One region of the Pseudoalteromonas sp. Ld20 genome, then DNA from elsewhere that is predicted to be linked to it. Evidence: predicted binding sites of a transcription regulator. Region 1 holds the regulator's gene; the other holds the start of a gene.

What was found. Region 1 encodes LexA, which represses DNA repair genes until DNA is damaged. Its sites were predicted from a motif close to TACTGTATNNNNATACAGTA; they were not measured.
Region 2: ACJJVX_RS03880 (LexA family protein) is a predicted target of LexA. The motif match lies at 3,214-3,233, and genes of this name have one in related genera.

What each region holds. Positions count from the first base shown of each region.
Region 1 covers NZ_JBISHB010000028.1:34,164-49,951, forward strand. Annotated here, with positions in the region: gene ACJJVX_RS05055 (LysR family transcriptional regulator) at 1-368, shown strand, start outside; gene norR (nitric oxide reductase transcriptional regulator NorR) at 377-1,960, opposite strand; gene ACJJVX_RS05065 (hypothetical protein) at 2,105-2,374, shown strand; gene ACJJVX_RS05070 (NnrS family protein) at 2,374-3,606, shown strand; gene hmpA (NO-inducible flavohemoprotein) at 3,629-4,810, shown strand; gene ACJJVX_RS05080 (endonuclease) at 4,993-5,646, opposite strand; gene ACJJVX_RS05085 (hypothetical protein) at 5,849-6,559, opposite strand; gene ACJJVX_RS05090 (hypothetical protein) at 6,768-7,148, shown strand; gene ACJJVX_RS05095 (PaaI family thioesterase) at 7,126-7,587, opposite strand; gene lexA (transcriptional repressor LexA) at 7,766-8,383, shown strand; gene coxB (cytochrome c oxidase subunit II) at 8,802-9,944, shown strand; gene ctaD (cytochrome c oxidase subunit I) at 9,944-11,545, shown strand; gene ACJJVX_RS05115 (cytochrome c oxidase assembly protein) at 11,545-12,072, shown strand; gene ACJJVX_RS05120 (cytochrome c oxidase subunit 3) at 12,108-12,983, shown strand; gene ACJJVX_RS05125 (DUF2909 family protein) at 12,883-13,197, opposite strand; gene ACJJVX_RS05130 (SURF1 family protein) at 13,210-13,947, shown strand; gene ACJJVX_RS05135 (hypothetical protein) at 13,947-14,441, shown strand; gene ACJJVX_RS05140 (heme A synthase) at 14,459-15,448, shown strand; gene cyoE (heme o synthase) at 15,457-15,788, shown strand, end outside.
Region 2 covers NZ_JBISHB010000026.1:410,326-426,113, forward strand. Annotated here, with positions in the region: gene ACJJVX_RS03865 (hypothetical protein) at 1-131, shown strand, start outside; gene ACJJVX_RS03870 (patatin-like phospholipase family protein) at 300-1,343, opposite strand; gene ACJJVX_RS03875 (sodium:alanine symporter family protein) at 1,417-2,823, opposite strand; gene ACJJVX_RS03880 (LexA family protein) at 3,250-3,663, shown strand; gene ACJJVX_RS03885 (Y-family DNA polymerase) at 3,651-4,913, shown strand; gene ACJJVX_RS03890 (hypothetical protein) at 5,028-5,492, opposite strand; gene ACJJVX_RS03895 (DUF4240 domain-containing protein) at 5,597-6,115, opposite strand; gene ACJJVX_RS03900 (YwbE family protein) at 6,112-6,306, opposite strand; gene ACJJVX_RS03905 (hypothetical protein) at 6,364-6,810, opposite strand; gene ACJJVX_RS03910 (hypothetical protein) at 6,818-7,105, opposite strand; gene ACJJVX_RS03915 (hypothetical protein) at 7,098-7,319, opposite strand; gene ACJJVX_RS03920 (ion transporter) at 7,421-8,230, shown strand; gene ACJJVX_RS03925 (TonB-dependent receptor) at 8,391-10,505, shown strand; gene asd (aspartate-semialdehyde dehydrogenase) at 10,574-11,719, opposite strand; gene ACJJVX_RS03935 (hypothetical protein) at 11,987-12,394, shown strand; gene ACJJVX_RS03940 (TonB-dependent receptor domain-containing protein) at 12,614-15,337, opposite strand; gene ACJJVX_RS03945 (hypothetical protein) at 15,410-15,788, opposite strand, start outside.

The DNA of each region.
Region 1 (15,788 bases):
AACGTTATATTGATAAATATGGGATACCTAAAACGGTGAAACAACTGCCGTTACATAACTTTGTGTCAGGTGTAGTCGGTTACAACGCAAGAGTGCCTTATTTTGCATGGGTTGATGAGAATATTCCAGCTGGGCAAGTTAAGCTACGAGTGTCAGAAACATCAGAGGCAACCCGTGCTATTGTAAAAGGATTAGGTATTGGTGGTTTGCAGCATAATGTGGCGGCGCAGTATCCAGATTTAGTGCAAATTCTACCTAATGAACTTAGTTGGCCAACAGATCTATGGCTTGTGACGCATCATTTGGTACATAGAACAGCGAAGGTGCAGGCATTCAGCCAGCTTTTAAAAGCCTATTTTAAAAAGTAATGTGTAAATTAAATGGATTTTTTTACTTCAATACCAAGGCGCTTAGCGAGCCGTACTAAGTTAGCGCGATCAACTTTTAGTGTTCGTGCCACACTGGCCCAATTATAGTTATGTTGTTCAAGTTGTTGGCTTATTAAGTGATGCGTAAATGTATCTGTTGCTTGTTTGAGCGAGAGGTTGTGATTATTAATTTTATCGCTACTCTCTACTATGAGTGTCGTCGGTGGAGCGGGAGTTGCATTAAGATTAAGCTCACAATGGATAGGTTCGATAGTGATTATTGCTTGTTGCCACTGACTTTGTTTTGCTTTTAAGGCTGCACGGCTGATCACGTGCTCAAGTTCGCGGACGTTGCCTGGCCACTCATATTGAGTGAGTAACAATTGAGATTCAACGCTGAGTTTTAATTGTTTGATGGCGAGCTTACGAGCAGTTTTTTCAACAAAGTAGCCCGCGAGTAAAATAACATCGTTTTCGCGTTGTTTTAGTGGTGCAACATTGAGGGGGTAAACACTTAAACGATGATATAAGTCGGCTCTAAAGCGTCCTTGGGCGACTTCGTCTTTTAAGTCTCGGTTAGTGGCTGCAATAACGCGTACATCTACATATTTTATCTCATCTTCGCCAACAGTTTGGATCTCGCCGCTTTGCAATACGCGCAATAGCTTGCTTTGCATGGCAAGCGGGAGCTCACCAATTTCATCTAAAAATAACGTACCGCCATCGGCCAGTTGAAACTTACCTTGGCGCGCATTATGAGCGCCAGTAAATGCGCCTTTAGCATGCCCAAAAAATTCACTTTCGGCGAGGTTCTCTGGTAATGAAGCACAATTTAAGTGTATTAGCGGCTGTTCACTACGTTTTGAATGCAAATGTATGTTGCGAGCAACAAGCTCTTTACCTACGCCAGTGTTACCTTGGATCAGCACGCTAAACTCAGAGCCTGCGACGAGCTTAATATCGTTTTTTAGGCTTTGTATTGCTGGGCTTTCGCCGATGATCTCGATGCCATCGCGGGTGATAGCTTCGTGATTAAGCGCTTGTACTAAAGCGCTGCTATGTTGTGCGTGGTGCTGATACTGCTGTAGTTGCAGCGCGGTATGCAAATGCGCGGCGCACAATGTGCCAAGCTGAGCTAAGTAATCAAGGTTTAGTGTATCAAATGCGTGCGCATCAAGGCTGTCGAGTGTGATCACGCCTAGTAATTTACCTTCACTATCAAGCAAAGGCACACCTAAACAAGCATGCACAGGAATATCGCCCGTTTTAGCATACAACAAACCATCGTATGGGTCAGGGAGTGGGCAATCATGGGCAAATTGAAGTGGTTGACTGGCGCTACAAATGGCTTGTAAACGCGGGTGTTCATCAATAATAAAGCGCCTGCCGAGCGTGTCAGGCATGAGACCTTGAATAGCCACTGGCTTTAATACATCACCTTGGCGTGTAAGCAGTGCAATTGCATCGCTAGGCACGACCTCATTAATGCATTGGATCAGTAACTCAAAATGTGGGTTTTGGGTGCTGAGCGTGGCTAATTTAAGCGCGCTACTAATCAAGGTATTGTTATTGAGCATGTCAATTTGACTCATATGTGTTTATTTGCACTTTCAAGGATGAGTCATAATGACATGGTTGTCAATGTGTTTAATTTTAAGTTTATGTATTTAATAGGAATTTAATATTGGCTCGCTCTGTGCAATAGCTTGTTATATGTAACGTAGTGAGGGTTTTTTATGTTGATACCAATATCGAATGATTATTATCCTGCTTCCACTGTTGGTGATTTTTATACTCGCTTACTAACGGGGGCAAATGTTGCTTTAGGTGTAAGTACAGTGTTTATGCTGGTGACGGTTTTATTGAGTTATCCGTTTGCTCATTACTTGCCGATGACGTTACAAATAGTGGCGCATATATCAACAATTCTTGCTGCGACTGTTTTGAAAATTAGTTATGTGCTGCGCTGTGTGGCGCTTAATGGATTAGGAAAGGAAGTACGCTAATGCAACCAATAAATCTGACGGAACCAGTGCCTGCACGCATTAAGTTTTATCAAGTAAACCAATGGCCATTATGGATGTTGGCATTTAGGCCTTATTTTTTAGCCGGTGGTCTACTGGCTTTTTTTTCGATCGGTTATTGGTTACTTATTTTAACGGGCCATGTTAGCTGGGGCTTAAGTATGCCCGCGACACTTTGGCATGCGCACGAGATGATGTTTGGCTTTGCCGGTGCGGTTGCTGTTGGTTTTTTATTAACAGCGGCTCAAACGTGGACCGGTGTGCCGAGTTTAAGTGGTTACAAATTAATGCTACTCACGGTGATTTGGCTCCTTGCTCGAGGTTCATTTTTTATTACTGGATTGGGGCTCGAGAACGCCAATTTATATGCGGTATTATTTTTCCAATTAATCTGGTGGCTAGGCGCAATTGCAGCGCTGGCAAATATGCTACTAAAAGCCAAAAGTAAAAATAACTACCAGTTTTTGCCAATACTAGGTGCATTGTGCGTGCTCAATAGTGTTTATTTATGGCTCGCCATTGAGCAAAAAATGCTGTTGGCTTTGGCTACTGTCGATACCGCCGTTTTGGTCATGACCTTATTGGTAGGCGTGGTGGCAGGGCGAGTACTGCCCTTTTTTACCGCTCGCGGCTTAGATTTAGCTGAACAAGTACGTATTCCACGTTTGGATAAAGTGCTGCTTTACAGCTCGTTATTTGCTGTCGCGTTTTATTTTATCAGCCAACTATTCATATCAAGTGTTAATCCCGGTTGGGTATTGGCCGTTGTTGCTGTATTGCATTTAAGCCGCTCATTGTTGTGGTGGAATAATAAAATGCTCAAAGTGCCACTGCTATGGTCGTTGCACTTCTCGTATCTAGCTCTTGGGTTTGGTTTAGCATTGGTTGCACTAAGTTTCTATAGCCCTGTTATTTTGTTTAAAGACGCACTACATATGATCACCATCGGTACGATTGGCATGATGATTCTTGCGATGATGACACGCGTATCTCATGGCCATACAGGCCGGCCTTTAATTATTCCACACACAATGGCCGTGGCGTTTGCTTTGGTGCTTGTTGCAGCGATTGTTCGTTCGTTATTACCCTTTGTTATTGGGCCGCATATTACGTGGCAGCTAAGTGCTGTTTTGTGGTTAGTGGCCTTTTTGTTGTTCTTGATCCATTGCATTCCTATTTTAACGCGGCGTCGTGTTGATGGGCGTAATGGTTAGTAATTTAGCTTTAGGAAGTAGTATGTTATCTGATAAAACCATTGAAATAGTTAAAAGCACAGTCCCTTTGTTAGCTGAGGCCGGTACTGTGGTTACTGATCATTTTTATAAGCGTATGTTTAGCCATAACCCTGAACTGCAAGATATTTTTAATATGGCTAATCAACGCAGTGGTCGTCAGCAATTTGCGCTTTTTAATGCGCTGGCTGCATATGCCCAAAATATTGATAATTTAGGTGTTTTGAAAGAGTCGCTTGCGCGTATTAATCATAAGCATGCCAGTATGCATATTTTACCGGAGCATTACCCGATAGTTGGCGGTCACTTAATTGGCACATTAAAAGAGCTGATCCCAGAGCAGTTTACCCCAGAAGTTGAATATGCTTGGCGTGAAGCGTACGCATTACTTGCAGATATCTGTATTACCGAAGAAGCGGCTTTGTATGCCCATAGCAAAAATAACCATGGTGGTTGGTCTGGGACGCGTCGTTTTATCATTGCACATAAGCAGGTTGAATCGCAGTTAGTGACCAGCTTTATATTAAGACCATTAGATTCAAAAGCAGTGATCACTCATAAACCCGGGCAATATTTAGGGATTAAAGTACAACCCGATAATGCACAGTACAGTGAGATCCGCCAATATTCTATTTCACAGCAAAGTAATGGTAAAAGTTACCGTATTAGCGTGAAAAAAGAATTGCTTCCAGCACCGGGGATTGTGTCTAACTATTTACATTCATTGGAAGAAGGCAGCTTTGTTGATCTTTATCCGCCAGCGGGAGATTTCTTTCTACGTTCAGAAGATAAGCCTGCGGTATTAATCTCTGCGGGCGTTGGGCAAACACCTATGTTAGCAATGCTGCAAACATTACTAAGTGAGCAATCTAATCAGCCAGTGACGTATTTACATGCCTGTGAAAATAAACAACAGCACTCGTTTGATCAATTTATTCGTGAGCAGGGCGAAGCGCATGCTCGATTAACACACCATACTTGGTTAAACCAAGGTGGCGAGGAGTCTGACTTTTCAGGTTTAATGGATGTTGCACGTGTTGCTGAGCAATTACCACTGGCAGAAGGCGACTTTTATATTTGTGGGCCAAGTGGTTTCATGGCGGCAATTAAACAGCAGTTACTTACTCTAGGCGTGGATGCTGCACGCATTCATTATGAGGTATTTGGCCCACATCAAGATCTTTAACTGGCCTGAAATTAGGTCGGGTGCTTTATATATCCAAGTCACCTCAAGACGCTTGCATCTTGAGGTGACTTGGCTAGAAAATATAAAAGTACCCTTTATAAAGCTTAATATTGCGGATTTAATAAAGCGAGTTTACGCGTCAATATTTGACTTATTGCGAGTTAGCCCAATCAACCGTTTACCTATAACTTGGTGTTGCTGATTTTTTGGGCTAATTCTTGATGTTGCCATGCGCTAAATAGCTTTTGTTGTTTGCTCGAAATTTTTAATCCATACGTTTTTTGCATATAAAAATAAGCATCTGCGATACGTTTTCTCGAGTAAAGAGGGGGTTCAACTACGCGTTGTTTAAAGTCGACCTTTACTTGGCAACGGCCATATTGGCTAGCATCCCCCGCTATCATTCCAAATCGATAATTAGAGCGATCTGCATTTATTTCACCAATGGCTGGCGCGAGGTTATGTATATCGGCTTCCATCTTACGAAATTGAGCACTGGTTTTAACGCAATTTTTTCGCCCGCCATCTTGCCAGCATTGTAGTTGGTGACCAAATTCCCATGCAGGTACAATGTGCTCCCACTCAATGCGTACAGCGCGTGCATTTGGTTTTCCTGAGCGGGTTATTGCATTACGCGGTACATAACCGCACTGAGTTGGATCGGGAACGAGCTTTTTACCTTGGCGTTTTATGTCGCAGCCACAATAAATGCTTTTAGCGTCGGTAGGTAATGTTTTGATTAAATGTCTTTTCGCTGTAGAAAAGCGAGTAAATTGCTCGGCATTAAGGTTAAAACTAAACAACGATGCCAATAAGGCAATAATAAAATACGGCATATCCAATCACTTAAGTGAACTACAGGAGGGCGTATTTTAGAGTTATTATTCAATAGCGTAAATCAGCTGAACGGACGAGCTTAAGTACTTAATAATTAAACTAATGTATATTTTTATAGATCAGAAAGTTTACATTGCATATTTTTATATGCAATTTAGTCGGCGATGGCGTGTGGTTATCGCCATCACCATTAAGAGAATTTTATGTGCGAGTTCGTTTACGTCGAGGCAACCTGAAGTTTTGTAGTAGTAAAATAAATCCAGTGATACAAAATAACACGCTACAGGCAGAAAAACTGATCAGTAATGGATTATTAAAGTCTTCTCGTTCGTCGTAATCCATAATATGTAGCATCCAAAAAAAGTCAAAAATACGCCAAATAGTACTGCGTACAGTAATAACGTTTCCATTATCTGCTGATAGATATAACGTTGTGCTAAAGGAGTCATCAAAAGTTACTTGCCAAATATTTTGTTTATAACCCACCTCACGAGGGCCTGTTGTTAGTATTACAGCATTATTAACTTTTGCTTCTATTAATAAATGAGCGTAGGCATTTGCAATAATTTGGGTTTTACTCGGTGCTAAAAGCGGGCGCCCAGTAAGGCCATTAAAGCTATGCTCACCTTCGCTGTTATTCACTGTAATTATTGGGGTGGTTAAAAAATGACTATAAGTTATTTGAGTTGGCTGTGGAACTTGCAAGACAATATTATCAAGTGAGGTAGGGTAATCGGCTTGATTAAATGGGTTATTAATTGAGCGTGCTGCAAGATGCTTACCGTGCACTTTTTCAAGAGGGATTGCGCTCATTACTAAACCACCTAACAACCAGGCAAAAATTTGAATTGCTAGTAAATACCCGAGCCATTTGTGAAATTTACGAGCGTGTTTAAAAATGCGTTTATTCATATTACTACCTGTTTGTTATTATTTTTCAGCGCGGTATTTTATAAGCTATACTCGGTTTGCCAATGTGGCAAATTGTCGCATGTAGATTTTAGCTTAGATAAAACGTTGAATTATGTATCTTGAGGTGACTTGGGGATAGATTATTTGGTATAAAAGCAAAAATAGGTTAAAGTTTGCATTGTTTTTAATGTGAGATAAAAGAGAAATAATGTCGGAAATTCAATTTTTAAATGTAGATCTTGAGCTTGAATCCAAACAAGATATTAGCCTGTTAGTTGCAGACTTAAAAAAGAGTGCTGTGGTTTTACATTATGATAAAGATGAGTACCGACAGCTTGCACGCATTGAATCTAAAGGAGAAGTAACCTCTCCTGATAAGGCGATTAATCACTTATGCGAGTTAATAGAGTCGTGTTCGCGTGCAGCATTAAAACAATGGTTATCGTGCTCAAAGCGTACTTTTGATCTTGGCTTTGAATCAGGTACCTCGCCAAAGTGCTTTAATCAAGCATTACAGGTTGATACCTTGTTACGCATATCTGCAATAGGTGCCGGTGTTGAAATTACTATTTATCCTGTTCAGAGCTAATTTTACGCTCAACAACTGCTGCGGTCATCCTCGATACGCAGCATAATTCACCTCGGCTGTTGGTTATTTTTACTTCCCATACAGATGTTCGCTTACCCAAATGCAGTGGCTTAGCTATTGCTGTTAACGTGCCATTACGTGATGCTTTTAAATGGTTCGCATTGATCTCTTGTCCAACGCAGTAAAAGTTTGTGAAATCGACCACAAAATTAGCGGCATAACTGGCGACGGTTTCAGCTAAAACAACATTAGCACCACCGTGCACTATTCCCATTGGGTTATGATGCTCAGGGATAGCTGGCATAGTTGCAACGAGGTAATCGTCACCAATTTCACTAATCTCAATGCCCATGGTTTTCATTAATGTGCCTTGTCCACTTATACCGTTATCAAGATTTTTGCATTGTTCAAGGGTGATAGGTTGATACCAAATACTCATATGTTCATATTCTCCAATGGGTTTAAATTTACTTTATACTTTTTAACATTCATATCGGTAACTTCATACTAATAAATTCAATCAATATTTATGGTTTTATTTAAGCCAATTTAAATTTGCGATTTTCATATAACTGTATATACTCACAGTTAAATGTACTGTATGGAAACCCAGTTGTATGCGCCCATTAACGAATCGCCAAGCTCAAATTCTCGAACTTATTAAAGCTTTTATCAAAGATACAGGCATGCCACCAACGCGTGCAGAAATTGCGCAGACGCTAGGTTTTAAAAGTGCAAATGCGGCAGAAGAGCATTTAAAAGCACTTGCTAAAAAAGGTGTGATTAAAATGAAACCTGGTGCAAGCCGAGGTATTCAACTGGTTGAAGAAGATGAGCCAGAGCAACTAGGTTTACCGCTTATTGGTAGGGTGGCCGCGGGTGAACCAATATTGGCTGAGCAACATGTTGAAAGCCATTGCCAAGTTGATCCGCTGTTATTTAAGCCAGCTGCTGACTTTTTACTGCGTGTACAAGGCATGAGCATGAAAGATATTGGCATTATGGATGGTGATTTATTAGCTGTACATCGTACTCAAGTGGCTGAAAATGGCCAAGTAGTGGTGGCACGTGTTGATGATGATGTAACCGTTAAGCGTATTGAAAAAGCTGGGAAAAAAGTTTTCTTACATGCTGAAAATGATGACTTCTGCGCAATTGAAGTTGATCTAGAGCATGAATCTTTCAATATAGAAGGTTTGGCTGTTGGTGTTATTCGTAACGCCGATTGGATGTAATAACTTTTTCATAGAGTGGCATCAAATAGCTGAAGTTTGATGCTTTACATTTTTTAACCCCTAATATATTAGAACCCACACTTGTAAGTACCATTCAAAGCCTTATTACCCCTACTTATCCACTGCTTTTAGCTATTTAATATTGCCTTCCTTTGGAAAATAACGCGCTGATTTTTAGTTGTTATTTTTGCAGTAAAATAAAATTTAATTGCCATTAAAACTTGCTAATTGTTCATTTTTTAACTAATTGGTTAATACACTGTATTAACAATTGCTCTTTAATGAGTGTGTTTATGCCTGTGGCATAAATGAATTGTTAACTTTCAGTTAAAATAACAATAAACGAATTGGCGCGATTTAATAGCAGTGCCGCCTTTTCGCTTTGCATTTTTGCAATAGCATTCAAAGGAGTCGTCACATGGGTAAACTGAGCTCTACCTTGTGGCTTATATTGTTTGTTCTACCGCAGCAAGTATTGGCAAATAGCCAATTTAATATGCGAAAGGGCGTAACAGATATAAGTAATGATGTTTATCAACTGCACATGACAATATTTATTATATGTTGTGTGATTGGTGTAATTGTGTTCGCGGTTATGTTTTGGGCACTAATCCATCACCGAAAATCAAAAGGGGCAAAACCTGCCCAATTCCATGAAAGTACAAAAGTAGAAATCCTCTGGACGGCAATACCATTTGTAATCTTAATCGCTATGGCGGTACCCGCTACTAAAACTCTAATTTCGATGGAAGATGCCAGCAAAGCTGATTTGACCATTAAAATTACGGGGTCGCAGTGGAAGTGGCATTATGAATACATGGGTGAAGACGTTGCTTTTTACTCTATTCTATCAACCCCTCAAGATCAAATTTCCAACCAAGCAGATAAAACAAACACCTATCTACTTGAAGTTGATAAACCATTGGTATTACCAATTAATAAAAAAGTACGTTTTTTGATGACTTCAGACGATGTTATCCACTCTTGGTGGGTACCTGATTTTGCTGTTAAAAAAGATGCAAACCCTGGCTTTATCAATGAAACGTGGACCAAAATTAATGAAGAGGGAATTTATCGAGGTCAGTGTGCTGAACTATGTGGTAAAGATCATGGTTTTATGCCTGTTGTTGTTGAGGCTAAGTCTGAGCAAGCGTTTACCGATTGGTTGCAACAAGCGAAGCAAGCCAAAAAAACGGCAGCAGCAGCAGATGCAGCCCTGCTTGACCAAACCCTCCCTAAAGAGGAGTTAATGGTGTTGGGAGAGCAAGTGTATATGGCTAGTTGCGCCGCATGCCATCAACCAACAGGAATGGGTTTACCAGGTGTATTTCCTGCGCTCAAAGGTAATCCTGTAGTGTTGGGGGATATTAATGATCATATTGATGTGGTGATTAATGGTCGCCCAGGTACTGCGATGCAAGCATTTGTTAAGCAGTTATCAATTAAGCAATTGGCAGCTGTCGTTACCTATAAACGTAATGCATGGGGTAATGATACTGGGGATGTGATTCAACCGAGTCAAATACAAGCCGCGATTGATGCAACTTCGGAGGCTAAATAATGAGTAGCGTAACAGAGCAACAACATAATGAAGCTGGGCATCATGACGGCGGACATCATCACCCTGCAAAAGGGTTTAAGCGTTGGTTGTACACAACTAATCATAAAGACATTGGCAGCTTATATTTAATTTTCTCGTTGACCATGTTTTTAATTGGTGGCGCGATGGCGATGGTTATACGCGCTGAGTTGTTTCAGCCGGGTCTACAATTAGTTGATCCTCACTTCTTTAATCAAATGACTACAGTACATGGCTTGATCATGGTATTTGGTGCTGTTATGCCTGCTTTCACAGGGCTGGCAAACTGGATGGTGCCCTTGATGATCGGTGCGCCAGATATGGCGTTACCTCGAATGAATAATTGGAGTTTTTGGATTTTACCATTCGCGTTTTTAATTCTATTAGCCTCATTATTTATGCCTGGTGGTGGCCCTGCATTTGGTTGGACATTTTATGCACCACTTTCTACTACATACAGTAACGATAACACCGCGTTTTTTGTATTTGCTGTGCATATCATGGGAATTAGCTCAATCATGGGAGCAATCAATGTCATTGTGACCATTGTTAATATGCGAGCTCCAGGTATGACTTGGATGAAGCTACCGTTATTTGTATGGACTTGGCTAATAACGGCATTTTTACTTATTGCTGTAATGCCTGTATTGGCAGGTGCCGTGACTATGGTCCTGACGGATAAATACTTTGCGACCAGCTTTTTTGACGCGGCTGGGGGCGGTGATCCGGTGATGTTCCAACACATATTCTGGTTCTTCGGGCACCCTGAGGTGTACATCATGATATTACCGGCCTTCGGTATTATCTCAACAATAGTACCTACCTTTTCGCGTAAGCGGCTATTTGGCTATGCCTCTATGGTTTACGCGACGTCCTCAATTGCGTTGTTGAGCTTTATTGTTTGGGCGCACCATATGTTTACGACGGGTATGCCGGTCGCTGGGGAGCTATTTTTTATGTATGCGACCATGCTGATTTCGGTGCCAACGGGCGTTAAGGTATTTAACTGGGTAGCCACTATGTGGCGGGGTTCGATTAGCTTTGAAGTACCCATGTTATTTAGCATCGCCTTTATTGTGTTGTTTACGATTGGTGGTTTCTCTGGGTTAATGTTGGCAATCACCCCTGCAGATTTTCAATATCACGACACTTACTTTGTGGTGGCACATTTTCACTATGTATTAGTGACAGGTGCGGTCTTCTCAATCATGGCGGGGGCTTATTATTGGCTGCCAAAATGGACGGGTAATATGTTTAATATCACTTTGGCTAAATGGCACTTTTGGTTGTCGTTAGTGAGTGTGAATGTGCTGTTCTTTCCAATGCACTTTGTTGGTCTTGCAGGTATGCCACGTCGGATCCCTGATTATGCGCTGCAATTTGCCGATTTTAACGCGATTATTAGTATTGGCGGCTTTGCTTTTGGCCTTTCACAATTGCTGTTTGTTGTTGTGGTGTATAAATGCGCACGCGGTGGCGACAAAGTTCCGGCAAAAGTATGGGATGGTGCTGAAGGTCTTGAGTGGGAGGTTGCTTCTCCAGCGCCTTATCACACATTTGAAACCCCACCGGAGATTAAGTAATGAGTCATGCACCATTACTTAAACGCTTAGTTTTAATATGCCTAGGCATGTTTGCTTTTGCGTTTGCAATGGTGCCGTTGTACGACGTTTTTTGTGATGTTACAGGGCTTAATGGTAAGCCCTCGCTAGAGCAAGCAAAGCAAAGCACGCATATAAATGAAAAGCGTGAAATAGATGTGAGCTTTACTACGCATGCACAAAGTGGCGCGCCGTTTAAGGTGAAATCACATGAATATAGTGTGGTTGTTAAACCTGGTGCTATGCGTGAGGTGTTATTCAAAGCAAAAAATATCAGTAATGAAGATAAAGTAATGCAAGCTGTGCCGTCGGTATCGCCAGGTAAAGCAGCTAAGTATCTACATAAAATGGCCTGTTTTTGTTTTGATCAACAGCCCTTAAAAGCAGGGGAGGAGGTTGAGTTTAAATTACTTTTTTATGTTGATACGGAACTCCCTGATGATGTGGAAGAAATAACTTTATCTTATACCGTTTTTGATATTAGCAAGCAGTTAGTCGCCAGTAATTAGGCCACCAAACTAATCGCTATTTAGGAGCAAGTAAAATGGATAAAAATCACGAAAAATACTATGTGCCCGCGCAAAGTCCGTGGCCAATAGTCGGTGCATTTGCAATGTTTTTTATTGCAGTGGGTGCCGCGCTTACTGTGATGCAGGCTAAGAATGAAGGTGGCAATGGTCATTATATTCTCTATGTAGGCATTGGCGTGTTGTTGTTTATGTTATTTAGTTGGTTTAAAAATGTCATTGAAGAGTCTGATAAGGGTTTATATTCAGCGCAAATGGATCGCTCTTTTCGTCAAGGTATGAGTTGGTTTATTTTCTCTGAGGTGATGTTTTTTATGGCGTTTTTTGGTGCATTGTTTTATGCCCGTATCCTCTCTGTGCCTTGGTTGGGTGGAGCGGGTAATAATGCAATGACCAATGAGGTGCTATGGCCAACCTTCGAGGCTATGTGGCCATTAGTCACAACACCAGCAGGAGGTACAACACAAGCCATGGGTTGGCAGGGGTTGCCACTGATCAACACATTAATATTACTCACCTCATCGGTCACTTTGCATTTTGCACATGTCGCAATGGAGAATAATAAGCGCGGACCATTAAAGGTATTTTTGGCATTAACGGTTGCGCTAGGAATTTGCTTTTTAGGCCTACAAGTTGAAGAGTATATTCATGCCTACCAAGATCTTGGGTTGACCTTAGATGCTGGTGTATACGGCAATACATTCTTTTTACTGACCGGTTTTCATGGCCTGCATGTGACCTTAGGTACGGTTTTATTATTGGTCATTCTAATTCGAATTATTAAAGGCCATTTTAGCCCGGATAAACATTTTGCTTTTCAAGCGGCTGCTTGGTATTGGCATTTTGTTGATGTGGTATGGCTGTGTTTATTTGTATTTGTATACGTGCTGTAATTTTGTGAATAGGCGATGCGTTACTGTGGATAAAACCGATCTTTAACGCTGCAATTACAATCACTAATACAACAACAGAAAATAATACACGACGGCCTAAATAGTGAGACATAGGCCGTCCATCCGCTTTACCTGAGACCATAATAAATAAAGCTCGGAACAAGTTAAAAAGTATAAATAGTAGCAACAGTACGATAATAATTTTAATAATCACTGGGTCACCTTTATGCAGTTAATTTTATGGCGTAAACAAAAGCTTAGCTCAATTATCATACTTTGCGTGGTGGTGATTGTGATTTTAGTGTGCTTACGTTTGGGGTATTGGCAGTTACAAAGAGCTGAAAACAAAGCACTACAGCTAACACAAATAGCCGAGCTACAAGAGCAGGGAGTTTTGAGTTGGAAGCAAATGCATCAGCTTCCAACTAAGTGGAATAAAACCGGGTTGCATGTAACTGTGACGGGCATGCTTGATACAGAGCAATACTGGCTGTTAGACAATCAAGTCTATCAAGGGCAAGTTGGCTACGATGTTGTTACTTTATTAAAATTGACCAACAGTGATGATAACTTATTAGTAAATTTAGGATGGGTTAAGGCCCCCATTAGCCGCGAACAGTTACCTCTGGTTCATTTACCAGCAACCCCTTTCACCATGACAGTGCAATTAAAGCAAGGCACGCTCAGTGGCTTTACGTTGCAAAAAGCAGCGCAACACATAGATTCAAACTGGCCTAAGCGCATACAAATTATTGACTTAGCATTATTTACACAGCAGACGGGTCGTAACATAGTTGAATTTATGGGGTATCGTCAAGGTGATGGCGATAACATCGCTGTGCCTCATTATAAAGCTGTGGTGATGAGCCCCGAAAAACATCAAGCATATGCTGTGCAGTGGTTTTTAATCGCTGTTGCTTGCCTAGTTATTGCAATATTCGCTAGTAAAAAGAAGGAATTATAATGAAAAATAATCCATTAATGATATTTATTGGTTGTTGTTTAGTGCCTTTAATAATGGCGTATTTAGCCTTAAAACTTGACTGGATCCCAAGCGCATCGAGTAATAAAGGCGAGTTTTTAACTCAAGAAATTAAACTGCAAGATTGGCAACAATCTGAGCATAAACAGTGGACTATAGCGCTTAATCACCCTGCACAATGTGAGCAAGCGTGCGCTGAGCAATTACACGCACTAAACAATCTTTATGTTGCCCTTGGTAAAAACCAAGGCAAAGTCGATATGGCAATACTTGGGCAGGCGCAACAGCAAACATTGCGCTGGCGTGAACTCCCTGCAGTCGATGTGCTCCAGCCAGCAAGTTTATATTTAATTGATCATATGGGGTTGGTCGTTTTGCAGTACCCGTATCATGTAGAACCTCAGCAAAACCGTTTAACTCAAAAAGGATTGTTAAAAGATTTAAAAAAATTACTTAACTACTCGCGTTCAAGCTAATTTAAGGAGTGCTAACTATGTATAAAAATTATAAAAACTTGGTATTAGCTACGTTTATGTTGTCGATTTTAGTTATTGGGCTTGGCGCTTATACTCGTTTAAGTGATGCGGGTTTAGGTTGCCCTGATTGGCCAGGGTGTTATGGATTTTTAACCGTGCCCAAGCATGCAGCTGACCTCGCTCATGTAGAGCAAAGTTACCCTGATATGATGTTTGAAACCGCGAAAGCGTGGAAGGAAATGATCCACCGCTATTTTGCAGGTACCCTTGGCTTATTAATTTTAGCGCTATTTATATTGGCTTTTTCAAAGCGTCAACATCCGACCACGCCTGTTAAGTTACCATTGTTACTACTTGCGTTAGTGGTTTTTCAGGCCGCGCTAGGCATGTGGACTGTTACCATGAACTTGCAGCCTGTCATTGTAATGGGCCACCTTTTGGGCGGCTTTAGTATTTTGTCTTTAGTTACACTGTTGTATTTACGACTTACTGCACAGCCTATTAGTGGAGGCGATGCCCCTGCAAGGCGTCATTTTAAGCTGAGCTTGGTTGCGTTAGTGGTACTGGTAATTCAAATTGCGCTAGGCGGCTGGTTAGCTGCTAATTATGCTGCCCCACATTGTAACGGTTTACCGCTGTGTAGTTATGGCCAACCATTTTCGCTTAGTAGTGTATTTCAATTACCGTTAGAGCAAAGTACTTATGAATATGGCGTGCTTTCACAGCAAGCAAGAATGTCGATTCATTTACTGCATAGAATATGGGCTTTGGTTACGTGTGTAGTGTTAGCACTGATCATGTGGCGCATTTATAGCCATGCACTATCTAAAAAGATAAAACATTGCACTGTGGCGGTCTTAATTGCACTGCTATGTCAGATTTGTTTAGGATTAGCGGTTGTGCATTGGCATTTTCCTTTAGGTATCGCACTGGCACATAACCTAATGGCTGCCATACTCTTATTAACGGTAGTTCGTTTATGTTTTTACTTAAAAGTACGTACTTAGGGGCAGTTATGACACAACTAATAGCAATAACAAAGTTAGCACCTAGTCAAATTAGCGCGTTAATTAATGATTATCTCGCAATTTGTAAATTCAAAGTAGTCGCCATGTTGGTACTAACAGCATGGGTGGGGTTAGCGCTTGCACCAGATGTTGGTCGAGGGATGGGTGTACAGCTAATCAGCTTGTTAGGGATCGGGTTATTATCAGCAGCGGCAGCTGTTATTAATCACGTGGTTGATAGCGAAATAGATAGTAAAATGGCGCGCACACGTCATCGTCCAGTTGCTAAGGGGCGGTTATCTAAGTTTCATGCATTGAGTTTTGCAACAGTGATTGGCGT
Region 2 (15,788 bases), on a different contig from region 1:
AACAAATAAGCAATGATGAGTTTAAATATTTTATATTTGATGATGATTTAACGCCTCTTACGCTATATGTGTATCAGTTCCATCAGTCTTTAAGTGCTCTTAATATTTATCACACCACGACAAAGCCTTAAATTTTATGTTTATAATATAAAAGATAACCAATGCCAAACTGTCATTATAGTTAGTTAGGCTAACCCATTAATAAAAAAGGGCTTTTCGCCCTTTTCTTTAATATTACGTACCATAACTAATGGGCTGTATAGACAGTATGATCAATAAACATAAAAACACTCACATTCTTAAATTGTCTTTACTTCAAACTTACCTATTGTTAGATTTTTATCAAATGCGTCGGCTAGTTTTTCGGTTTCGCTAAATACGGTATTCCAATATTTTATTCGGGTGTCGGTATCGAGTTTTGTAAAGTCTGTTCTGTCTGGGATTTTTCCGTAAGGTAAGCTGGCGATGAATTTTTTAGACGGGGTGATCATTACCACGTTATCGTAATTTTCTGTAGCGACTTTGCGTTTTAAATTTTTATCGAACCACCCTGCCTTGGGATCTGAATTAAAATGTGGGTATAAAATTAACCCTGGGTTGTTAATTTTTAAATCAAAATGATAGTCAACAATGCCGCCGTCGCGGTACATACCAGGTGGTGAGCCGGCAATATTTTTTATACCTTGCATAACTAATGGGATTGAACCAGATGCTAACAAAGCATCTTTTAAATTTTCGCTCGTTAAATCTAATTGTGTAGTTTTAATTTTATAACTGTCTTCAATTGAAAAATCACTATTAGGTGCTTGATAAATAAAACGCTCGTATTGATTTTTTAAAAATCGGCGATCAACTCGATTATACAAATAGCTTTTTGTTAAGCCTAATAACTGTAATGCTTTATGATCGCTGCCTACAAAGCCATTTGATTTAGCGACAATAAAGTGTGCTTTAAAAATAGGATTATTAATGATTTCGGCAACACCTGTTTGGGCAAAAACATCGTCTAATAACTGTTTTGCTTTTTCGGTTATTTCTGCTGGTGTTGGTTTAGCGGTTGAGTAACGTGTTTGGGAATACGATTTAGCTAAACGCTCAATCGCTGCAACAGGATCCTTTTGTGCAAAACACGCGGCACGAAATGCGCCGGCTGATGAGCCAACTAAGTTTAATTGCGTCGTTCTATTTTTAAAAAACTCACCAAAAATATACTTATCTAAACCAAATAAAGTAAACCATTTAGGCCCACCGGATGCACCTAAAAAGGTATTAAAAAGCGGTGCTTTAAAGCCTTGTTCGGCAATTATTTTTGCAGCAGTTTTACCTGCATATATCTCTATCATGGTAATACTTAATTATTTTAGCGCGATCACACTGAATATTTATTCAATTAAATATTCAGTGTAAGCGAGCTATTTAATGCCAAATACCCTTTTCGGTCTTACCTTGAATAATGACATTTTTTGCATTAAATTTAGGTTCAATACCTTGGGCTCTTTGCTTATTATAATCATCTGTTACATTTAAAATAGTCGGGGTGAGTAATATAATGGCAATAACGTTAACCACGGTCATCAAACCCAGCGCAATATCGGCTAAATCCCACACCTCTTTTAATGTTGCAGACGCGCCCCACATCATCATTGATAAATATAATAGTGTATAAATGCCGCGCCCTATTTTGTTATCAAGCTTAAATAAGTGCAGGTTGCTTTCTGCATAGGCGTAGTTGGCCACTACAGAAGTAAACGCAAATAAAGTAATGGCTGCAGCCACAAAATATACGCCACCCTGTGCTAAATGTGCGGTCATAGCTGCTTGCGTTAAACGAATACCTTCCATCTCGCCGCTAATATCCACATTAGCAAGTAAGATGATCACCGCGGTGCAGCTACACAGTACAATAGTATCGAAGAATACACCCAGCATTTGAATATATCCTTGAGTTACAGGGTGGTTAGGTGTTGGTGAGGCGCTAGCTGATGCATGCGGCACACTGCCCGCGCCTGCTTCGTTTGAATATAAACCCCGTTGTATACCATTTTTTATTGCAGCTCCCATTGCCCCCGCACCGGCTTCTTGCAGGCCAAACGCAGATAGGAATATATCCTTTAACATAGCAGGTACTTGGCTAAAGTTGAGTAGTGTAATAATGACCGCAGCCAGCACAAATATAATCCCCATCACGGGCACTACTCGTTCAGCAAAGCGTGCAATGGCTTTGAAACCACCTAATATAATAGAGCCTGCGAGGATGGTTATAACAATACCAGAGTAGAATGTTGGAATTTCAAATGCGAAATTAAGTGCATCGGTTATGGTATTGGTTTGCATAGCGCTAAAGGTAAAGCCGTAACCTAAAAATAAGCACAATGCGAATGCAATAGCGAGACTGCGGCTATTTAAACCTTGTTTAATATAATAAGCAGGGCCGCCTCTAAATTCACCTTGGCTATCGCGTACTTTATATACTTGACCAAGCACGCTTTCAGCAAAGCCTGTGGCCATGCCTAATATAGCAATGACCCACATCCAAAATATTGCGCCACTGCCACCCAGTGATATAGCAACCGCTACACCGGCTAAATTCCCCGTGCCAACACGGGCACTTAAGCCTGTGCAAAGCGCTTGAAAAGAGCTTATATCGTCTTTATTACATTTACTGCTGCCTTTAAGCAGGCTAAACATATGTTTAAATTTTAGAATTTGCACAGCTTTTAGTCGCACTGAAAACCAAATACCGGTAAACAGCAGGATATAAATAAGGACTTGCCCTTCACCCCATAAAAGATTATTAATGCTGCCTACAACTGTGTTAAACATGTTTATCCCTTCTTGAATTCAAGTATTAAACCTAGCACCTTTATGAATAATAAATCACTAAATACGTATTTTTATTTAACATGCACTTTATCGTGATTTGTTAAATAATCAAGAAGCTATTAACGTTAAAGGGAATTTTTTATTTTTACTGGAAGAAATTACTTACAATAAACAAAGTAGCCATCACTTAGCGTTTGAACTCAGCAGCATTTAAGTAAGTACTTATGTCTGGCTGAATATTTCACTATAAATAATGGTTTCTCTATATTGATGAAAAGACACAGCTAGACTTTAGAAAGAAAAAATAATAAACATAAAAATCATGTATTTAAGTTTTAGTAATTAATTTACTGTCACCCCCTGCTTGGCTTTTTAGCTAACTTTACATTACACTGTATAAACATACAGTATAATGTGTTTTTATCTATGCATGTCATTCCTATATATATCGAAGCGGGCGTATGCGGGTTTGAATCGCCAGCCGCCCAATATAAAGAACTTGGTTTATCTTTGGATCAATTATTAATTAAACATCCCGATGCGACATTTATCGGTGTGGCTTCTGGGGAGTCAATGCAAGGCGTTGGCATTTTTGATGGTGACTTATTGCTTGTGGATCGCGCTGAAGAAGCCAAAAATGGGGACGTTATTGTGGCTAATTTAAATGGCTTATTTGTATGTAAGCTATTAGACAAAACTAATGCCCGCTTACTCTCAGCCTCAGCTTTATATTCACCTGTGCAACTAAGTGATGCCGATGAATTTCAATTAGAAGGTGTTGTCACTCGCTCTATTCGATTACATCGTCCAAGTCCTAAGCTACACCAATGTACGCCTTAGTGGATGCTGTAGCATTTTATGCCAGTGCAGAAAAAGTATTTGATCCCGCAATTCGTTCAAAACCGGTGGTAGTACTTACTAATAATGATGGCTGCGTGTGCGCTATTTGCCCTATAGCACGGCGTTTAAATATTCCTAAATTCCAACCTTATTTTAAAGTTAAGCATTTATTGGCTAAGCATAAAGTAATCGTTCGTTCATCTAACTATGAGTTATACGCAGATTTAAGCGATAGAATGATGAATGTGATCAGTCGTTTTTGTGATAAACAATATATATATTCAATTGATGAGTCATTTTTACATTTTACCGGTTTTACTCCTTTAATTAATGATTGGCATCAGTACGGACACTTGATCCGCCGTACAGTATGGCGTGAAACTAAATTACCTGTGGGAGTCGGCTTTGGCTCAACGCCCACTTTGGCCAAAGCAGCAAATCATGCAGCTAAAAAGCTTAAGGGTTTTAACGGGGTTGCTGTCATTGATAGCGAACAAGCGCGACTGCGTATTTTAGCTGCGATGGATGTCGCTGATATATGGGGAGTGGGCAAACGTTTAGCCAAAAAGTTAAAGCAACTTCATATTAACAGTGCACTTGATTTGGCAAAACAAGATCCACTGCAAATGAAACGCTTATTTAATGTAGTACTGGCTCGTACTGTGGATGAACTAAACGGCCGAACCTGTTTAGAGTGGGATGAAGTACGCCAAGATAAACGTGAGATTTTTTCGACTCGTAGCTTTGGTGAACGTTTAACAGATCCAACGGTATTAAAAACAGCCTTGATAAACCATTGTACTATTGTTGCTCGAAAATTGCGTCTGCAACGCTCTTTAACTAAACGCTTATTATTATTTGTGGCAAGCTCCCCACATGAACTAAACGCTTATAAAAAATCATTAGTGTATGAGCTGCCCACATCTAGCGCTGATAGCTGTGTATTTGCCAATGCAATTAGCGAGGTTTTTGCACAATTATACCAACAAAATGTTCGCTTTTATAAGTGTGGCGTGGGAGCATTAGAGCTTAGTTCACAGCAATTTCAGCAATCAGATCTTTTTACGCCGAATAAAAATAACATTAAACTAATGAAATGTTTGGATTCTGTAAATGCGCGTTATGGCAGCAATACGCTTGCTTTGGCAAGTCAGCAACAAAGCCAAGCGTGGCATATGAAACGTGAATTTTTATCTCCACAATACACTACTCGCTGGCTACATTTGCCAAAAATAAGCTGTAACTTATAAAAGGTTAGAACAAGGCAAAATTATGATATGTAGTTGTTCTATATAAGTAATTTTTAACGTAGTTAGTGAGTTACTTAATTTGCTAGAATGATCACGTTTTTAATAAAATTGGTATTATGGCTGGCGCTCAAACTCACAGCGTACATTGGTATTTTCAACACTGTATTGAATACGCGTAGGCGAGATGAAATGCAGCATTTGGCTCGTATCTAAATTATCAGCCTGATTTTCACAACGAGTATGGCGCAGCGATAGCGTAACTCTTTGCGTTGTGTATTTGTATTTAGTCGTCACTAAACAAAAGTTTGCCGTTTTATTCGTTTGCGTTCCATGATGCAAAGCGGTAAAAACAATCCCTTCACCTAGTTTAAACCCTAGGCTTGGCGCGCTTTTATCAAACCATGATAATTGCCCATCAGTGCACACACTCGCGCTGCCTGAAACTAACTTATACGTACCTACTTTAGTGTTTAACAAACTAATAAACTGACTTTTATTGCTTGGTAGTTCAGTTTTAGCACTGATTGTAGTGCTAAAAAAAACAAACACGAAACACAGTAATATTTTACGATAGCCCATTAAATACCTGACTTAGAGTGGTTTGTATTTACAGCATAGCATGCAATGTCTATTAAAATTAAACAAACCTATAATGAATCGTTGTTTACTTTTTATAGTTAAAATTATTGCCAATATTTAGCAAATAATTGCGGATACGCGAGTTTTAAAAACTTAGCTTTGTCTTTAAAGCGTTTACCTTTAGGCTGTTCTTGCCCTGATGGAGCAAAAGGTAATTCATCTTCATTGCGCTCTTCGTACAGTAATCCTGCAATAAGATCATACTCATCTAAATAGGGATAGGGTTGCTCATTTAAATGGTATACAGGCGTGCAATCGGCCAATGAATCTGCATTATCGAGGGCGGCGTTAAAAGCAGCTTCGCCACGAGATATTAACCAACAGCGAAACTCTGAAAAACCATACTCATCGTTACAGCCTGCCATTACAAACGCTGCGCCAAATAACTCCCACGTAAAACTTTGTCGCATACAGAGACTAAATTGCTTATCGAATTCAATTAACTGATCGTCGTCTAAATCTGTAAGTAAGTTTTTTAAACGCTCGCTCACTGACTCTGGCTCAGCGGTTTTATCTTCTACTGTGACTAACTGCCAAAATTCAGCGGGGGTAAGTACACTCATGACAATATCTCTTTCACTCGCCCTACTTGTCCATCCTCTAAACGAACTTTAATACCATGAGGATGGTTAGGTGATTTAGTGAGTAGGCGCTCAACAACACCTTGGGTCAATGTGCCGCTACGCTGATCTTCTTTTAAAACGATATTAACTTCGCTGCCAGGGGTAATTTGTGAACGAGTAGGAACAGTCATTATTGATCTCTATTACTATTTTGTAGAATTATAGCCTTATGTGATCGCAATACCAAATTAAACAAGAGTGATTTGAATAGTTTGCTGCTCATTAGCTGCTAAAATTGAGCACATATGTGTTTTGAGCTCGCACGCTTTACCCACTAATTGAAAATCAAAACCTTGACCATTGCCATCCAATATACAACTTAAGTAATTGTCAGCAATTGTTATTTTGCTAATACGGGGGATATCAAGCCGAGATAGTTTATTTACCATACTTTGTTTAATGATTAACTCATTGCCTTCACGTGTAATAGCCGCTGTAACCATATTTTTTTCTAAAAACTGCTGACTATAACGTCGTGAAAACGCCCAGAACGCTATGGCCACTACAAAGCCATTGCTTAGCACATGATTTGCACCTACGGGTTGTTGAAGCTGATAAAGCCCAAATATAAAAAATAAACCTGCTAATATGAGCAGCCCACGCTGCTTTTGTTTATTCGTTAAATTAGAAAACATCATAATCCTAAATATTGTCAGCGCTAAATATAAATTTTTTGACAGTTAAATCAATGCTTGCAAGTTTTTTACTTATTATATTTTTAACTAATTGAGTATCTTGATTTTTCGTTGCTTGCTCAAGCGCTAATTGATCTTTAAAGTAACAGCTTAATTTAAGTGATGTAGTTGGTTTACTTAAATCTATCTCATGAGTTAGCCAACTAAATTCACTTAGTTCATCTTTAATTTCTTCACAAGCTCGCGTTAAATTGACACGCAGTACTTTATCGAATTGCTTTTGTGTTTTAGTCATTTTTAGTCGCTTGCTGCTCTGCTCGTTGCTTTTTAAACTCATCGTAGCCATCTTCTTGGCGCTTTATACACTCATGGTACTCTTTATCAGCCATATAATTACATTCACCTAACCGTGCAGATTGAATTTCATGGTAACGTGAATTTGAGCTACATGCGGTTAAAAAAACCACTAGCATCGCACTTATAGCGAGCTTTAGCATATTGAAAAGCATTAAAAATTCCTTACATTTAAAACCGGAAAAGTAATTCATCCATGACTATTTTGCTGTATATTGCACTCGTTTTTATTTATAACCGTTAAGGGCTAATTATGATGTTGTCGCAGTTACACGAGCTGTTCCAGCGTATCGATAAAAGTAAAATATTTCAATCATTTGTTATTGTAGTTATTATAATTTCTGCATTAACAGTAGGCGCACATACTTACTCACTACATCCAACGGTTGAGTTTTTTTTACATTGGATGGATATTGGCATCACCGTCTTTTTCTTGATTGAGTTGATCATTCGTTATATCGCGAGTAAAGGCATCAAAGACTTTTTTTCCAAAGGGTGGAACATCTTTGATTTAATAGTAGTCGTAGGCAGTTTATACCCTGCTGCAGGCTCAAGTGTATTTATAGCACGGTTGCTACGTATTTTTCGCGTTCTACGCCTGGTATCAATGGTTCCTGAACTGCGTTTATTAGTTAATTCTCTGCTTAAAGCTATCCCACAAATGGGCTATATCGCCCTTCTAATGTTTGTTATTTTTTATATCTATGCAGCAACAGGAAGTATGTTATTTTCTGAAATAAACCCTGTTTTATGGGGGGATGTGTCTATTTCGATGCTTACTCTGTTCAGAGTGGCAACATTTGAAGATTGGACCGACGTCATGTATGAAACCATGGCCGTGTATAAGCTAAGCTGGATCTATTACCTTACATTTATATTTTTGACCGCTTTTGTGTTTTTGAACATGATGGTAGGCGCTATTTTAGAGGTAATGTCTGAGGAGCACCGCAATGCGCGTGAAGAGCAAACAAACATTAATGATATGCCAGCAACACAAGGGCAAATAAACGAATTAAAAACACAATTAAGTGAGTTAAAGACATTGCTTAGTGAAAGGAAAATGTAACTCTTCGTGTAATGACACTTCTTAAATGCAGTGTCATTACACTTTAAAACCATAAAATCATTTTAGAAGCGTGCACAACCCTAAACAGGAACTCAATTGCGAATCATTTCCAATTAGTTTATTATTGCGTTCCATTTTTATATTGCGCATTTTTAAGAATATGATCAAAACCAACCTTAGCATCCTAGCACTTATAATTTCAGCTCAAGTAACCGCCAACGATGAACCACAAGACTTAGAACGTATTTTAGTTACCGGTAGCCGTATCGCTGAAAGTATTGATGAAATTCCATCATCGGTAACAATTATTGGCCAAAAAGAACTTGCAGCACAACTTAAAGTAACCACTGATCTGCAAAGTATATTAGCAATGTATGTACCCGGCATTGCCTCAAGCAGTGGAACATCAAGTAACTTTGCACAAACATTACGTGGCCGTGCAGCACTTGTTATGATTGACGGTGTCCCGCAATCAACACCACTTAGAAATGGGTCTTTAGGAATGCGTTCATTAGATCCTCATGTCATTGAACGAATTGAAGTTATTCAAGGTGCGACCTCTATTTATGGTAATGGTGCTGCGGGAGGTATCATTAACTACATCACTAAAAAGCCCGCAACAAACAGTAAGTTTAGTTTAAACACAACCGCATCGACACAATTTAGTGCGGTAAAACTTGATGACTCTGCTGGTTTAAAAGTAACGACAACCGCATCAGGTGAAATTGATGACTTTAGCTATATTGTCAGCTTAGGTATTGAAAATAATGGCGTATTAAGAGACGCTGAAGGTGATGCACTCGGTACACAATATGGATTATCTGAAGCAAAGTCGCGTAATTTCTTCACTAAACTAAGTTATGACTTTGATGCCGATAAATCACTGCAAATGACCTACAACTATTTTGAATCGCAACAAGATTCTGCATGGGTTGATGTTATTGGTGATATCAATAAAGGTGAAAAAACCTACGCAATAAAAGACGCTGTAAGCACACCATTTAATGCAGCGCCACAAGGGCCACGTGGTAATCATAATTTACAGATAAAATACACTGATGCAGAGATTTTTAGTAATACCGCATTCAATTTAGATGTGTATAAACAATCCATCGAAAATGTATTTTTTTACTCAACGGTTTTAGCAAACCCTGATTTAAACCTAGCAGGTGGACAGTCGTTAATTAAGTCAGAAAAACAGGGATTACGCTCAGTATTTAATACGTTAGCTGATTGGGATAATGTTGAAGCGACCTTTATTTACGGCGTTGATATCCTCAATGATACTACTTCTCAACCAATGGTTGATGGTCGACTTTGGGTACCAGAAATGGACATGGTTAATGTTGCTGGTTTCTTACAAAGCAAGTGGGTTATTCAAGATGACTTTATTGTCAAAGCTGGACTTCGCTATGAAAATATGGATATTGAAGTAAATGATTACAATACATTAAAGCTATGTAGAAGCGCTGATCAATGCTCTGTTCCCAAAGCTGTAAAAGGCGGAACCATTGAATTTACCGCAACAACGTTTAATGTTGGTTTTCGTTATAATGCAAACCAAGCGTTTACACCTTACGTAAGCTATTCGCAAGGTGCTAACATTCCTGATTTAGGTGCTTTATTACGCTCAGCAACAGTACAAGACATTGCACTTATCCAAACTGAAGCGGCGATAATAGATAACTATGAAGTCGGTTTTGTCAGCGAGTTCGAACAATTTAGATTTGAGTTATCCGCTTATAAAAGTTTTTCAGATTTAGGGTCACGCAGCGTACAGGATCCAAAAACTGGGATTTATATAACACAACGCGCACCACAAAAAATTTGGGGCTATGAAGGGGTACTTAACTACACGTTCAATGACCAATGGGATTTAGCTGCAACGTATGGTTACGTTGAAGGCAAGCACAGCAATACAGGCAATTATTTAGGAGCACGTGAAGTATCTGCGCCTAAAGGCACACTTGCATTAAATTGGCAGCCAACTACGCAGGCAAAAATGTCAGTTCATTATATTCATGTTAGCGACCGAGATCGTTTTGAAAAAAATGATAAAGGCGTTTACACCGGCGATGAGGGGCCTGTAAATGGCTATGGCATTGTTAACTTAAGCGGCAGTTACGATTTTGATCAATGGTCGGTGTTTGCAGGTGTTGAAAACTTACTTAATAAAGATTACTTCCCTGCCCGTTCACAAGCTTTAACGTTTAGAGCGTTTAACGTCAAAGGGATCGGGACTACCGTAAACTTAGGTGTTAACTACCGTTTTTAAATAAACTAAATTGGCAATAAAAAAGGGCGGAAATATCCGCCCTTTTAATATTAATAGATATTTAATGTCTACGCGTTATTACCTTCAACTATAATACGTAGCATACGGCGAAGCGGCTCTGCAGCACCCCATAATAACTGGTCGCCCACTGTAAACGCGCTTATATATTCAGGGCCCATCGTTAGTTTGCGAATACGCCCAATTGGAATGCTAAGCGTGCCTGTCACTTTAACCGGTGTTAAATCAGTTGCTGTAATATCGCGTTCATTTGGGATCACTTTAACCCATTCATTATGTGATGCTAAAATCTGTTCAATTTTCTCTACACTGATATCTTCACGCAGCTTAATAGTCATCGCTTGAGAATGGCAACGCATCGCACCGATCCTCACACATAAACCATCAACGGGAACTGGTTGCTTAGATGAACCTAAAATTTTGTTCGCTTCAACCTGCGCTTTCCACTCTTCTTTGGATTGACCACTTGGCATAGGCACATCAATCCATGGAATTAAGCTGCCAGCAAGGGGGACTCCAAATTGCTCTTGCGGTAAATCGCTTGCAGCAATTTGCTCTGTCACTAGTTTATCTATTTCTAAAATAGCGGCTTGTGGATCAGCTAACTTATCAGCAACAGACGCATGAATAGAGCCCATTTGTGCTATTAGCTCTTTCATATTACGAGCACCCGCACCGGATGCTGCTTGATAAGTCATTGGGCTTACCCATTCAATCAAGTCTTGTTCAAACAAGCCGCCTAGCGCTAATAGCATCAACGATACGGTGCAGTTGCCACCAACAAAGGTTTTAACCCCCTGTTCTAACCCTTGCTCTATGACATCTTTGTTTACTGGATCAAGAACAATAATACTGTCATCGGCCATGCGAAGTGCGGACGCCGCGTCAATCCAATAACCATCCCAACCGGTAGCACGTAATTGAGGATATACCGCTTTGGTATAATCTCCCCCCTGGCAGGTAATAATAATATCCATTTGGGCAAGGGCATCTACATCCGTTGCATCAAGTAGTGGTTTTGCATTGCCAGCGAGATCAGGACCTAATTGGCCTGTTTGCGAGGTGGTAAAAAAAGTGGTGTCGATCAGTGCAAAATCATTTTCTTGTTGCATACGCTCTAATAAAACAGAGCCAACCATGCCGCGCCAACCAACCAAGCCTACTTTTTTCATTGTTTGTTCCAGTGTTTGAGTCATAAGAGATACCTAATTCATTAAAAATTAAAATTCATTGCGTGAGATTTAATTTTTAGAACCGATAATCTAGCACTGTGATCAAAGCAAAACCAGCGTTACTCATAGAACATAAAATTTTTTCATATTCAATGTCGTTGTTACACCATTGTGTAACTTAATCTAAACACGCCCTAGCTTCATACAAATGAAATACATAAAAATTATGATTATTGAGCACTTTGGAATTAGATGTATTGTGTATCAATTTATTAAAAAAGGACCTATCACATGAAAACACTCTATCTAGGTAGTATAATTGCCAGCTTGTTCTCTTTGAGCGCATTTGCACAAACAAATGACAACATCGAAGAATCACTTACTTCCTTTGCAAGCTCAACTACGAGCATTGAACAAAAACTAGGGGCAACTCGCCGCTCATCAACCGTTATTTATAACAACCCAACAGTGAGAGTTAATAATAGTTATAGAAATATGTTTGTAGGCTCTCTTACTGGCAATCAGTTTTGTAAAGAGCGAGGCCATAAGCAAGAGGTAACAGGCAGTACAATAAAGTGTGGCGAAGATGAATCGGCCTATGCAAACTATGATTGGTATGATAGTCAGTGGGTATTAAAAAGCACAGGTAGCAAAAATCAGTGTTATCCGTTATACGCTAGCATTAAGTGCGGTAACTAAAAGCAATAAAGAACCCGGTAAAGACTGGGTTCTTACTCCATCGTAACCCCAAGCCAGCAGAACATTGATATCAACTTAAGCCCACCAGCATGAATTAACTTCCACTATTAAAATAACGCGTATAACTATTCATTTCATAAGTAACAAGTAATAAAAAGCCCTACACTTGGCAGGGCTCGGTAATAATAGCTTATTGTTACTGCCGTTTATTAGAGAGTGTTAAAACTCGTAACTAAAGCTCACACTTAACTCTCTAGGCGTTTCTTGAGAACGAATTAGTACATCATTTTGCTCTACTTCAAAACTTTGTCCCAACATATTTTTCGCTTTAAATGTCAGTGTGGTATTAAACGTTGGATAATAACTATAAACCATGTCTAACGAGTTTAAAGGTTGCTCGTAAGCATCATCAAAGTTATTTACTCCCGCAGCTAAAATGCGATCACCAAATACATTGTAGATAACAGATGCTTGATGCATGCCATCATGCGAATCGTAATTCAATTGCAAATTAGCAACATATTTTGAGTGGCCAGTCATACGTCGTTTTAGGTTTGTCAGATCGCCGCGCTGCTCCTGTGCAATTTCAACTTCTGAATCACTGAGAGTTAAATTACCTGAAGTAAAGAAAGCACCGCCGAGTAAATCACTATGTAACTCTGTTAACCATTCAGCTTCAATACCGTAAACATAGGCGGTGTCTGCATTATCAAACTGCAAAGTAAAACGGCCGTCGCTTTCTGTTAATAGCGCTTCAATTGGCTTATCAATATCTTTATAGAATGCGCCAACTGAGTAGTTATCGCCATTATCCATATAAAATTCGATGCGCGCATCAAAGTTATCTAAATAACTAGATTCTAAGTAAGGGTTACCCAGTGTTCGATAACCCGTAAGCGGGTCTTGAAATTGAACTGGGCTTAACTCTCGTAAATCAGGACGAACAACAGTGCTGCCATAACCAAAACGAATTTGATACGAATCTTGGCTATATGTCATAGATAACGATGTAAAAAACTCATCTTCCATCACACTTGCTTGCTCTATTGCTTGTGCACTTAACTTGTCAGCAAGTAAAGCAGGATCAAATGCTGAACGAGAAAAAGCGAGCGCAACTTGGCGGAAGTCTTCGTAACGTACACCACCACTTACACGCCAATCTTGAGCAAATGTTATGTCAAAAGAGCCATAATAAGCATCGATCATTTGTGCTGCTAAGTAATCATCGGCGGTTGGTTCTTGGAACAATAACTCGACACCAGTTGAGTCAATAACTGAATCATTAGCAAAATAACTGCCTATTGAAAGTGCTTCGTCTTCACTTTGTGCTAAATCGAGTGACTGAGTTTGGCTAAAACGATAATTGAAAAAGTCTGTACGGTAATCACGTGTTTTTTCAACAAAATAACCACCACCTGCAATCTCAACTTCTGCGTTATCAAAGTAGAAAACTTTGTTAACGTTAACGCCCCAGTTTTCGACATCATCTTCTAACTCAACAAATCGATACAGATAAGGGTTACCGCCTAAGCTACCATTGTAAAAAGTGCGTTGGTATTTACCATCTAAGTACTCATCACGAACCGTTACTGTAAGCTCTCCAGGAATACTCGTTGTCGCTGTTGAATCAGTATATTGCCAATCAACGCCAACACCTTCAAGCAAGCCCCAATCTAGGTTGTGCATACCGCGAAGTTGGAGTATCTCAAGTTCGCGCTCTTCGAAAGATGTTAAGTGGCTACGTTGTAATTGCCCAGCATCAATACTTAGTGATTTTGACGGTTCTTGATATAACGCAACAGAGGCTTCATCTTCAGTGTCTCGCAACATCATATAAGTAGCGGTTAAATCATGTCCCTTAATTTTATACCCTAAATTAACTGAGCTATTTAACTTTATATTATGCTTTGTCGATACTTCTTTTTCTGTTGCCGAATAACACGTAAAGTCATCTTTTGAACATGCGGATTCAGATGCGTCAACAGAAGACAGTACAGCGCTAAACTTCTCAGCATTAGACCATTCATTTTCATAGGCAACGGATGCTAGAAAACCAAAAGATCCGCCTAAGCCAAATAAATTATCAAAACGGTCGCCATAAACAGCTTTTATACCGGCATCAGGGTTTAAGCTTTCTTTTTCCAAGCCAAAATCTCTTGGTAATGCTTTTGCTAAACTTTTATTTAAATCTATCGCAGCGGCTTGACCAATATCAGTGCCTTGACGTTTTGACTCTACATCTCTTATGTTTCTATATGAGATATCAGACAGGCCATTAATATAGGTATTTAGCGCTGTTCTAATTGTACTAGGTAATGCTCGCGTGCCATCATCTTGACCTAGCCAATCATCACTGCCGCCATTATACGTATAGCCTTCGTCGTTTGTATCTTTGTAACTAGCGCCAATTTCAACTTTAAACAAAGTGTCACTTGGTATGCTCTTCGTTCTGATATTTACATCACCACCGCCAAAAGCTGCGGGCATATTAGGTGAATAAGCCTTTTGAACAGCCAAGGATTCAATAATACTTGATGGAAAGATATCAAGTGGAATTACATTTCGCGTTAGATCTGGGCTCGGCACTATTGCGCCATTTAAACGTACACTTGAGTAGCGCTCACCTAATCCACGTACATAAATAAACTTATCATTAACTAATGATAAGCCTGTAACACGACGAAGTGCCGAAGCGGCGTCACTGTCACCTGTTCGCGATATTTGCTCAGAACCCATTATATCAGCGACGAAAGCCTGATTTTTACGCTCATCTATTACCGCACTGGCACTGCCTTTAAGACGTGTGCCTGTTGCAACAACTTCTTCTATTGCTTCTTCATCTATTATTTCTTGTGCTTGATCAGCGAAAGAATGAAATGAAGAAAAAAGGGAGAGCAGAGATAAAGTTATTAGATTGGTTTTAAACTGCTTTTGATGTTTCATATTTATATCCTCTAAACCTAAAATTCCCTTAAAAAAGGCGCCGTAGCGCCTTGTAATTAGAGCCGGTCTAGATTAATTACTAGCGCGTTGTAAAGATGCGGCTACAAAATCAGCCCACTCGCTTGATTCACCGTCTTTAAGTGCACCAATGTAGCCTGCATTAGTAAAGAAAGAGTTAACTTCGCTCATGTCTTTAGCTGTTGTAGCAACAGCAGTACCCTGTGAATCAGTAATTGTTGCCGCTGTTGAAACACCATCAGCACCTAGTACATTTGTAAAATCAGCAAAACCAATCAACTGGTTGTTTTCACCACCCGTAAACCAAGTATTTACATCAAAACTTGCTAGTGCACCCGTTAAAGGCGTATTCACGTCTTCAAAGTTCTTACCACACGCAAATATTGAGCTCATAAATGCGATATCGCCATTATTTGCATTGGCATGAACACCT